Regions from separate parts of the Microbacterium sp. zg-YB36 genome, predicted to be linked through region 1. Evidence: predicted binding sites of a transcription regulator. Region 1 holds the regulator's gene; the other holds the start of a gene.
What was found. Region 1 encodes HrcA, which represses chaperone genes, less so after heat shock. Its sites were predicted from a motif close to TTNGCACTCGNNNNNNNCGAGTGCNAA; they were not measured.
Positions count from the first base shown of each region.

Region 2: the regulator HrcA is predicted to act here: its motif matches at 3,669-3,695, upstream of groES (co-chaperone GroES).

Region 1 covers NZ_JANJFD020000001.1:370,526-376,300, forward strand. The annotation lists gene ybeY (rRNA maturation RNase YbeY) at 1-199, opposite strand, end outside; gene NQ151_RS01805 (PhoH family protein) at 196-1,290, opposite strand; gene NQ151_RS01810 (HIT domain-containing protein) at 1,277-1,624, opposite strand; gene NQ151_RS01815 (16S rRNA (uracil(1498)-N(3))-methyltransferase) at 1,679-2,413, opposite strand; gene dnaJ (molecular chaperone DnaJ) at 2,417-3,532, opposite strand; gene hrcA (heat-inducible transcriptional repressor HrcA) at 3,572-4,609, opposite strand; gene hemW (radical SAM family heme chaperone HemW) at 4,674-5,775, opposite strand, start outside.
Region 2 covers NZ_JANJFD020000008.1:17,856-23,630, forward strand. The annotation lists gene NQ151_RS12500 (helix-turn-helix transcriptional regulator) at 1-1,613, opposite strand, end outside; gene NQ151_RS12505 (Hsp70 family protein) at 1,654-3,435, opposite strand; gene groES (co-chaperone GroES) at 3,727-4,023, shown strand; gene rarD (EamA family transporter RarD) at 4,104-5,039, shown strand; gene NQ151_RS12520 (ABC transporter substrate-binding protein) at 5,196-5,775, shown strand, end outside.

The DNA of each region.
Region 1 (5,775 bases):
GGAAGCTCAGCACGTCGGTCGGACCCGGCTCGTCCATCCACTGCACGTGCAGGGCCTCCATGGCCCCTTCATCCACGAGGAGGATCGCGACGTCCGCGTCGGGGCTGACGTGCAGCTCCGCGAGGTTGTGCTCCATCAGCCGCAGCAGCACCGTCTCGTCGACGGGCACTCCTGATTCGTTGCTGATCTCGATGGTCATGAGTGTCCTCGCTTGGGCAGGTGGTCACGCGGGCCGGCCGGGCGATGCCCGCCCCTGCGATCGACGCGGTTGGAGAATTCGGATGCCTCGTCGCGCTCACGACGGTGCGCCAGGCGCTCCTCGTCGTACACGGTGTACGCGTCGACGATGCGGCCCACGAGGGTGTGCCGCACGACGTCGTCGCTGGTGAGCCGGGCGAAGTGGATGTCGTCGATGTCCTTCAGCACGCGCGTGACCAGCCGCAGCCCCGACGCGCCCTGCGGCAGGTCGACCTGGGTGATGTCGCCGGTGACGACCATCCGCGTGCCGAACCCGAGCCGGGTGAGGAACATCTTCATCTGCTCGGGCGTGGTGTTCTGCGCCTCGTCGAGCACGACGAAGGAGTCATTCAGGGTGCGGCCGCGCATGTACGCCAGCGGGGCGACCTCGATGGTGCCGCTGGCCATGAGCTTGGGTACGAGTTCGGGGTCGAGCATCTCGTTCAGCGCGTCGTAGAGCGGCCGCAGGTACGGGTCGATCTTGTCGGTGAGCGATCCGGGGAGGAACCCCAGCCGCTCCCCCGCCTCCACGGCGGGCCGCGTCAGGATGATGCGGTTGACTTCCTTGCGCTGCAGCGCCTGCACTGCTTTGGCCATCGCGAGGTACGTCTTGCCGGTACCGGCCGGGCCGATGCCGAACACGATCGTGTTCTCGTCCATCGCGTCGACGTACGCCTTCTGTCCCGCCGTCTTCGGCCGGATGATCTTGCCGCGCGAGGTCAGGATCGCCTCGCCCATCACCTCCGAGGGGCGCAGCCCGTCGGAGAGCATGCGGCTGGAGCTGGTGACGTCCCGCGGGTCCAGGCCCTGGCCGGTGCGGGTCATCACGATCAGCTCGTCCACGAGCCCGCGAGCGGCCGCGACGGCCGCCTCCTCGCCGGAGAGGGTGATCTCGTTGCCTCGTACGTGCACGTCGACGTCGGGGTGTTCGCGTTCGACCACGCGCAGCAGCCGGTCCTGCGGGCCGAGCAGTTGCACCATCGCGACGCCGTCCGCCCAGATGCGGTCGACAGTGACGCCCTCCGGGGCGTCGGGTGTGTCAGCCACCGACATGCGACTCCTTCAGTCCTCCGGCGAGCACGTGGGCGTGCACGTGGAAGACGGTCTGCCCGGCATCGGGGCCGGTGTTGAACACCAACCGGAAGTCCCCGTCGCCGTGTTCGGCGGCCAGGCTCGAGGCCAGACCCACCAGTTCGGCGAGCAGGCTCGGGTCGCCCGCGGCGAGTTCGGCGACGTTGCGGTACTCCTGCGTCTTGGGGATGACGAGCAGATGTACCGGGGCCTGCGGCGCGATGTCGCGGATCGCGAAGGCGTTCTCGGTCTCGGCGATGATCTCCGAGGGGATCTCGCCGTTGAAGATGCGCGTGAACACGCTCGCTTCGGTCATGCCTTCAGTCTACCGAGCCTTCATGCCCGGGCTTCGGGTGGGTGCGGACAGCACTCACCAGCGCCCGAGCGTCGCGTTGACCAGCGCCAGCGCGGCGGGGCCGGCGGTCGAGGTGCGCAGCACGGTGTCGCCCAGGCGCACGAGCACCGCGCCCGCGGCATCCAGCGCCTGCAGTTCGTCGGGGGCGATGCCGCCCTCGGGGCCCACCACCAGCAGCACGTCCCGCGTATCGTCGCCCAGGTCCAGTGCGCTCAGTGCGACGGATGCCGTCGGCTCGAGCACCAGCATCCGCGCGGTGGCGGCGCGCTGCGCGAGTTCACGCGTGGACACGGCAGCGCTCACGGTGGGAAGCCACGCGCGGTGGGCCTGCTTGCCGGCTTCGCGGGCGATGGTCGCCCAGCGGGCGCGGCCCTTCTCGGCCTTGGCGGCATCCCAGCGGGAAACACTGCGCGCGGCCTGCCACGGCACCACTTCGTCGACGCCGAGCTCGGTCGCCGCCTGCACGGCCAGTTCGTCGCGGTCGCCCTTGGCCAGAGCCTGCACCAGCACGACCCGCCGCTGCGGCGCGGGGACGTCCTGGCGGCCGGTCACCTCGACGACCACTTCACGGGGCGCGACTGACGCGCACACGCCGGTCAGCCACGTGCCGCGGCCGTCGCCGAGGGTCACGGCCTCGCCCACGCGCACGCGCCGGACGGCGGCGGCGTGGTGTGCCTCCGCACCGGTGAGGGTCACCCGATCGCCGGTGCGGGCGGTTTCGGCGGCATCGTCGACGAAGTGAAGGGCCATAGGTCAGCCGCGGAAGCGGTCGCGCAACTTGGTGAACAGCCCCTGGTGGAACTCGGCCAGCCGGGGCGCGGGCGCCTTCGTCTTCTTGGCGAAGTCCTCGATCAGCGCGCGCTGCTTGCTGTCGAGCCGGGTGGGGGTCACCACCTGCACGCCCACGCGCAGGTCACCGCGCTGCGAGCCGCGCAACGGCGTGATGCCGCGGCCCTTGATCGTCAGCACATCCCCTGATTGCACGCCGGGGCGCACCTCCAGGTCGACCGGACCGTCGAGGGATTCGATGGTTGTCGTGGTGCCGAGGATGGCATCCGGCATCGATACTTCCAGCGTCGCCAGCAGATCGTCGCCGTCGCGGCTGAACACCTCGTGGGCCGCCACGGTGACCTCGATGTACAGGTCGCCGTTGGGGCCGCCGGCCGGTCCGACCTCGCCCGAGCCGGGCAGCTGCAGGCGCAGTCCCGTCTCTACGCCGGCGGGGATGTCCAGCGACACCGTGCGGCGGGCGCGGACGCGCCCCTGGCCCTGGCAGGTGGTGCAGGGGAACGGGATCGTGGTGCCGTAGCCCTGGCAGACGTTGCACGGCTGCGAGGTGACGACGTTGCCGAGGAGGCTGCGGACCGTGCGCTGCACGTGCCCGGTGCCGTGGCAGATGTCGCAGGTGGCCGGCTGCGTGCCGGGCTGACAGCACGAACCCTCACAGGTATCGCAGAGCACGGCCGTGTCCACGTCGATGTCGCGGTGCACGCCGAAGACGACGTCGCCCAGCTGCAGCGTGACCCGCACCAACGCGTCCTGGCCGCGTTCGCGCCGGGAGCGCGGACGTCCGCCGCGGCCCCCGCCGCCACCACCGGCGCCGAAGAAGGTCTCGAAGATGTCGCCGAAGTTGCTGAAGCCGCCGGCACCGGCGAACCCGCTGCCGTCGCCGCCCATGTCGTAGCGGGCGCGCTGGTCGGGGTCGCTGAGCACGTCGTACGCGTGCGTCACGAGCTTGAACCGCTCGGACGCGTCCTCGCCGGGGTTGACGTCGGGGTGCAGTTCGCGCGCGAGACGTCGGTACGCCTTCTTGATCTCATCAGGAGTCGCATCGCGAGACACGCCGAGTACGTGGTAGTGGTCAGCCACATTCGCCTTTCGTGCCGCGCGAGCGCGGCGTGGGATTGGTCAGCGGGAGTTCTCGTCTTCTTCGAGCAGCCGACTGAGATAGTGGGCGACGGCGCGGACGGCCGCCAAGTTCGTGGGGTAGTCCATGCGGGTGGGGCCGAGCAGGCCGATCCGGGCGCGGGAGCGGGTGGCGTCGTAGTCGCCGGTGATGACGGATGCCTCGGCCAGCCCGAACGGCTCGTTCTCGCGCCCGATGCTCGCGGCTAGACCCTGCTCGTCGGGGACCATCTCGGTCATCAGCTTCAGCAGCGTCACCTGCTCCTCGATGGCCTCGAGCAGTGGCGAGATGCTCCCCCGGAAATCCTGCTCGCGCCGCGCGAGCGTCGCGCTGCCGGCGAGCACCAGGCGGTCCTGGCGGAACTCCTCCAGCTCCTCGGCGACGACAGCGGCGATGGCGCGCATGGCGGCATCGAACGATCCGTGCTGGGCGGGCTTGGCCAGCAGTTCGGCGATCGCCTGGGCCCCGCCCTGCACGCTGTTGCCGGTGAGCATGGCGGCCAGGCGCGTGCGGACCCGCGACATGCCCTCGTCGTCGAGGTCCGGCGGGACCATCGCGATGCGCTGGGAGACACGGCCGATGTCGGTGACCACGATGACGATGACACGGCCGGAGCCGAGGTCGACCAGCTCGACGTGGGAGACGTTCGCGCGGGCGAACGAGGGGTACTGCACGATGGCGACCTGACCGGTGAGCCGGGTCAGCGCGCGCACGGTGCGCGCCAGGAGGTCGTCGAGGTCGCCGGAACCGTCGAGGAACGACTCGATGGCGGCCCGCTGCGCCGCCGTCAGCGGGCGCAGCTGCGCCAGATGGTCGACGAAGACGCGGTAGCCCTTATCGGTGGGGACGCGGCCGGACGAGGTGTGAGGGGCGACGATGAGCTCTTCGTCCTCCAGCAGCGCCATGTCGTTGCGGATCGTCGCGGCGGAGACCCCGAAGGCGTGCCGCTCGACGATGGCCTTGCTGCCGACCGGCTCGTGGGTGTCGACATAGTCCTGCACGATGGCGCGCAGTACCTGCAATCCGCGTTCGCTGACCATGTTGCTCCCCCCTGGCACTCGTCGTCCGTGAGTGCCAATTCTATCGCGCCGACCGCCGAAAGCGTCACGCGGTGAGGGCGCGCACCACCGCGTCGGCCAGCAGCCTGCCGCGGAGGGTGAGCGCGATGCGGCCCCGCAGTGCCTGGGGGCCGTCGATCAGGCCGTCGGCGATGAGGGGTGCCACCGCTGCGCGGCCGGAGTCCTCGAGCTCGGCGATCTCGATCCCGTCGCGGATGCGCGAGCGCAGCAGCACGTCCTCGAGCCGCCGCGATGCGGCATCCGGTCGCTCCCGGCCGGCGGCCGGCGACTGCCCTGAGGTCACCCGCTGTGCGTAGGCGGCGGGGTGCTTGACGTTCCACCAGCGCAGGCCAGCGACGTGGCTGTGCGCTCCGGGTCCGTACCCCCACCAGTCGGTGCCGCGCCAGTAGGCGAGGTTGTGCCGCGAGCGGTGAGCCTCGCCGCGCGCCCAGTTCGACACTTCGTACCAGTCGAAGCCGGCGGCCGCGAGCGTACCGTCGGCCAGCTCGTACATGTCGGCTTGCAGATCGTCGTCGGGGGCGGGCACCTCGCCACGGCGGATCTGGCGGTGCAGCTTGGTGCCCTCTTCGATGATCAGCGCGTATGCGGAGATGTGGTCGGGCTCCAGAGCCACGGCGGTCTCCAGCGAACGACGCCAGTCGTCGAGCGTCTCCCCCGGTGCGCCGTAGATGAGGTCCACGCTGACGTCCAGACCCGCGCGTCGGGCGGATGCGACGGCGGTGGCGACGTTCTCGGGGTTGTGGGTGCGGTCCAGCGCCGCCAGCACGCGCGGCACGGCGGACTGCATGCCGATCGACAGTCGGTTCACGCCGGAGGCGGCGAGGTCTGCCGCGACGGCGTCGGTGACGGTGTCGGGGTTGGCTTCGACGGTCACCTCGGCGCCGGGGGCCAGTCCGAAGCAGTCGCGCACACCAGCGAGCATGCGACCCAGATCCCCCGCCGGCAGCAGCGTGGGCGTGCCGCCGCCGAAGAACACCGTGGTGGCGGGGCGGAGCGCACCGGCATCGGCCAGCACCTGACGTGACTGGGCGATCTCCCGCAGCACCGTGTCGGCGTACTGATCCTGGCGGGCGCCGCGCAGTTCGCTGGAGGTATAGGTGTTGAAGTCGCAGTAGCCGCAGCGCACC
Region 2 (5,775 bases), on a different contig from region 1:
TGCATCGCCACCCATGCGCTCCACAACTGCAGCCTGTCGTGGGCCCACGCCCCGCCGTGTCCGCCGCGGACGGCGTCGGCGAGCACCGTGGCAGCCACATCCGGTTCGCCGAGCTGGAGCGCCGCGGTGGCCGCGATCACCGCCGGCAACTCGGGTACGGCTTCGGCCGACCCCGACGCGGTGTGCATCTCGGCGGCGCGGACGAGATCGCCCAGCCCCGCGGAGCCGTCGCCGTCGAGGGTGGACTGCAGGCCCGCCACGAGCAGCTCGGATGCCACGTCGAGCGTGGAGGGGACCCGCTGCGGCGTCGGCATCGCGCTCTCGCGTGCGGCTTCGCCGTCGCCGACGGCGAAGGCCACCGCGACCGATGCCGCGGCGGTGCGCGGCGCGGTGGGCGGGTGTGCGCGGTGGATGGCGTGGCTGCGCTCGGTGAGCCCGCGTGCCGACCACAGGGCTGCGGCGAGGTCGGTCGCCTCGGCGGGGGCCGGGGTGCCGGCCCGCGCCGCGCGATCAAGTTCGACGCCGACGGCGTCCAGGCTGCCCAGCGCCCACGCGGCGCGTGCCCGCCCGAGCGCGGCCGTCGCGGCATCCGCCCCGGCGTCGGCGGCCAGCGCGAACAGCGCCAGCGCGCGCTCGGGCTGCTCGGCGATGAGGGAGTCGGCCCGTCGCAGCAGCCGATCGGCCAGCCGAGGCTCCCGCACGCGTGCGGCGACCGTGTCGGCGACGGTGTGCTCAGGGGCGAGCGAGAGCAGATGCAGCAGCCGGTCCGGTGAGACCGTGGCCTGCACCGCTTCGCGCACAACCGGTGCCGGCGTCCCGTCCATCAGCAGCAGCCCCTCCGCGTGCGCGGCGGCCACGACGGTGTCGGCCGGATCATCCGGCCACCCGGTGGGCGCACCTTCCAGCAGGCAGATCAGCTCGACCCCATCGCGCACCTCGGGATCGATCGTGCGCAGCCGGTGGGCGATGATCGCCGACAGGGCGTCGGAGACCGCGCGCAGGCTCTCCTGCTCGTCGGCGAGGGCGACTTCGTCGTCAAGATGCAGGGCCTCGACAACGAGCCACGGCACGCCGCCGCACAGCGTCAGCAGGGCCTCCACGCGCCCGGGCGGAAGGGCGCGCTGGTGGGCGGCGAGCCACGCGGCGACATCGTGCGCGGAGAGCCGGTCCAGCACGATCGTCGGCCGCTCCTGCTGCAGCCGGCGCACCAGGAGCTGCAGGGGAGCGCTGCGCGGCCACGGCCGGCAGGCGACGACCACCTCGCAGGCGGGATCGTCCAGGCGGTGCAGCACTGCCTCGAGTGCCTCGGCATCGAGGCGGTGCGCGTCGTCGACGAGGAGCACGTCGTCCGGCTGCGCCGCGCTGAGATCAGCCCCATCGGTGACGCGGGTGATGGCGCGGCCCCGCGCCTGCAGGGCGCGGCGCACGTGGCGTAACACGCTGGACTTTCCGGAGCCGGCGACGCCGGTGACGACGGCCCGGGCCGGGGCGTCGTCCGTCGTCAGCGCCGCGATGTGACTGTGCGCGAGGCGGGACCACAGGGCCGGTCTTTCCGTGGCCGGCTCGGCACGGATCACCGAGAGCGGCGGGGACGAAATAGAAGCCAATGACATGGTTCTCCTGGACGGGCGCGCACCGGGGGCGGGCACCCGATCAGACGGTGTACTCGGGCGGACTCGGCTCGGACAGCGGGCCGGGGTCCGCGGGGGTCGGTGATTCGGGTGTGGGGTCCGACGTCTCGGGGGCGGGGTCGGTGGGCTCCGGTTCCGGTTCCGGATCGGTCGTGGGCTCCGGTTCGGGCTCGGGGTCAGGCTCGGGCTCGGGGTCGGGCTCGGGCTCAGGTTCGGGATCCGGCTCCGTCGTCGGTTCCGGCTCGGGAGAGGGGTCGGGGGCGACGACAGGCGCCGCCGGGTTCGGCGCGGGGGTGGGCCTGCCCGGCTCGGCGGACGCGTCGGCCGAGCCGGGGCGCGCCGCGCTGCGCGGCGCAGCCGGGTTCGCGGTGGCAGGTTCGCGTGGTGTCGCCCTGCCGGGGGCGCGCCGCTCGGACGGACCAGGGGCGTCTTCGGTCGCGGGCGGCGCCGGAGCCGTCACCAGCGGGGCGGCCTCCGGATCGGAGGTCGGCAGGGCCTGCGGCTGCGCGCCGTCCCACGCCCACGGCAGCATCGCCGAGGCGCGCTGAGCGTCGTCGTCGCCCCGTGCGGTGTCGACCGGCGCTCCGCCCAGCGCTGATGCGCTCAGGGTGATCATCGTCGCCGCGAGCGCGACCACGCCGGTGCCCGAGAGCGCTCCGGCACCGATGCGACGGAACCAGGATCGTGGCGGTGCTGCGGCAGCGGTGGCATCCGCGGCGTCGCCGGCGGCCCCGTCCGGCAGCGCGGGCGCATCCTCGAACTCGACCACGGCGCGCGGTGCCGCCGCCAGACGCTGTGCGGCGAGCGCGCCGGCCGCGCCCAGGGCGATGATCGCCTTCGGGTCGGCATCCGTGGCGATGGGCAGGTCGAATCGCGCCGACAGCCGCTGCGCGATGCGCGGGATGCGGGAGGATCCGCCGGTGAGCAGGATCGCATCGACGCGATCGGCGGGAACAGCGGCCGATTCCAGCGCATCGGCCAGCGTCTCCGCGGTGCGGTCGATCGCCTCTCCGATCATCGCCTCGAACTCGTCGCGGGTGAGGCGCACCGTGGTCTCGCGCTCTCCCAGCAGCACCGGGATCGACGCATCGCTGTCGAAGGACAGTGCCTCCTTGGCATCCACGCATTCGCGTCGCAGCACCGCCACGCCCATCCGCGCGCCGCGATCGACGGCGAGGGCTGCGGCGGAAAAGCCCGCCACACCGAGCGTGTGACGCAGCACCGCGTCATCGAAGTCGGCACCGCCGAGATCGCGGATGCCGGTGGGCTCCCCGGCCGGCACCAGGGTGTCGTCGGCGTCCTTACGGAGGATGACGGCATCGAACGTGCCGCCGCCGAGGTCGTAGACGGCGAGGGCATGCCCCGGTTCCAGCGGGTTGATCATCTCGTAGCGGCGGGCCGCGGCCTCTGGCTCGCTGACGATGGCGACTTCCCCGAGTCCGGCTCGCGCCAGCGCCCCCGCAATCAGGTCGGTGCGGTAGCCGCCCCAGGTGACCGGCACCGTGACCGCGACGGCATCGGGGGAGTGGCCCTCGCGCTCGCGGATCGTGTCCACCACCCACGCCACCATCCGGGCGAACAGCTGCTCGGCGGTGAAGCTCTGGTCTCCCGCGACGATCGGCACATCATCGCCCACCCGACGCTTGAACTCCCGGATCAGACGGTCCGGCGCGGTGAGGCCCCGGCGCTCGGCGGCATCCCCCCACAGGAGCTCACCCGAGAGTGCGAAGGCGGAACTCGGGACGCTGTCGGCGTGACGTCCGAGAGCGAACGGAGTCGTCGAGATCTCCCCATTCGATCCCACACGTGCAACGGCTGCAGCTGTCCTACTGGTTCCGACATCGACGGCGATGACGTACCCCACTACGTGTCCCTTCCCCCCGGAATTCGGACAACGGCCTTGCGGTCGCGCTATGTATATCACCTGTCAGGAGGGCGCACCAGGGGTGCTCATACACGCTCGAGCACGCGACCGTCATGCGGCGTCACGGGCTGGCACTCGCGTTGCGGGAGTGCCAGCGTCCCCGTACACTGGCGTTAGCACTCTCACTGGGTGTGTGCTAACGAGTCTTCAGTTTCAAGAAAGAGGTAGACCGTGTCGGTTTCCATCAAGCCGCTCGAGGACCGCATCGTCATCAAGCAGGTCGAGGCCGAGCAGACCACCGCCAGCGGGCTGGTCATTCCCGACACTGCGAAGGAGAAGCCCCAGGAGGGCGAGGTCGTCGCAGTGGGCCCCGGTCGCATCGACGACAACGGCAACCGCATCCCGCTGGATATCGCCGTGGGCGACCGCGTGATCTACAGCAAGTACGGCGGGACCGAGGTCAAGTTCGGTGGCGACGAGCTGCTGGTGCTCTCGGCGCGCGACGTGCTGGCGGTCGTCGTCCGCTGAGCAGCGACGCTTTGTGAAGGACCCGGATGCACTGCATCCGGGTCCTTCGTCGTCGTTGGGGCCCCTAGGCTGGATCGGTGATGACGGCTGCTGCTGCTGACCCCGCTCGCGAACGGATGCTCGGCGGCGTCTACGCGTTCATCGCGTATTTCCTGTGGGGCTTCATGCCTCTGTACTTCCTGCTGCTGGCCCCCACCGGGCCGTGGGAGGTCGTCTCGTGGCGGGTGCTGCTGTCGCTGGTGTTCTGCCTGCTGCTGCTGAGCGTGACGCGCTCCTGGCCGAAGATCCTGGCGATCATCCGCCGCCCGCGGCTGCTGCTGTGGACCGCGGTGGCCGGCGCCCTCATCTACGTCAACTGGCAGGTCTTCCTCATCGCGACGCTCACCGGCCACGTGCTGGAATCGAGCCTCGGCTACTTCGTCAACCCGATCGTCACGGTGCTGCTGGGCGTGCTGGTGCTGCGCGAGCGGCTGCGCGTCACGCAGTGGGTGGCCATCGGCATCGCGGTGGCCGCAGTCCTCGTCATCGTCGTGGGCTACGGCACGTTCCCCTGGATCGCGCTCACGCTGGCCGCCTCGTTCGGTGTCTACGGCCTGGTGAAGAAGCAGCTCGGCCCTGCGGTGGATGCCATCAGCGGACTGACGCTGGAGTCGTTCTGGCTGATGCCGGTCGCGATCGTGCAACTGGCGGTCGTTGCGGCTACGACCGGGATCACGATGGGCTCGGCGGGGCCGGCGCACGCGGTGCTGCTGTGCCTGGCCGGCGTGATCACCGCCACGCCGCTGCTGTTCTTCGCCGCCGGCGCGCGCCGTGCGCAGCTGACCGTGATGGGGCTGCTGCAGTTCGTCGCGCCGGTGCTGCAGTTCGCGATCGGGGTGTGGCTGGGCGAGGACATGCCGCCGGAGCGCTGGGTCGGGTTCGCGCTGGTGTGGGTGGCGCTGATCCTGCTGACGGTCGATTCGCTGCGTCACGCCCGCCGCGTTCGCGGCGTCGACGACCTCGGTGCGATCACCTGAGCGCAGCGGCATCCGCTGGTCGTTATCGATCCGAGACCCTTCTGTTTCAGACCGTTAACACATCGCAACACTGACGACGCGGACCCACGATTAGGTTGGACGCACCGGAGCGGCACCCGACGAAGCCGCGCCTTCATGAATCAACTAGGGAGCACTATGAGCGTCTTCACACGTTCGCGCGGCGCCAAGGTCCTCGGCGCAGTCGCCGTGGCCGGAGTCAGCGTGATCATCCTTGCCGGCTGTACCAGCGGCGGGGGCGAGCCTGAAGAGACAGCAGGCGGCGAAGCCGCAGGTTTCGAGTTTCCGATCGACTGCGATGCAGCGGCTCCAGCGGCGTACACGCCGGAGTACTCCTCGTCTTCGACCGGGCCCGGCACCGACCTGACGTACACGATCGGCACGGCCCTTCCCGTCACCGGGAACCTGGCGTTCCTCGGCCCGCCGGAGATCTCGGCCACCGAGTACGCCGCCGCAGAGATCAACGCCGCCAACAAGGGTGTGCAGATCAACCTCGTGCAGGGCGACTCGGGCGACACCGACAACAAGGCATACGAGACGGAGATCCCGCGTCTGCTGGGTGAGGGCGCCACGGCCATCGTCGGCGCGGCATCCTCTGGCACGTCGTTGCAGTTCATCGACTCCGTCATCGCCGCCGACGCGATCCAGTTCTCGCCCGCGAACACCTCGGCTGCCTTCACCGGCTACGAGGACAACGGCCTGTACTGGCGCACCGCTC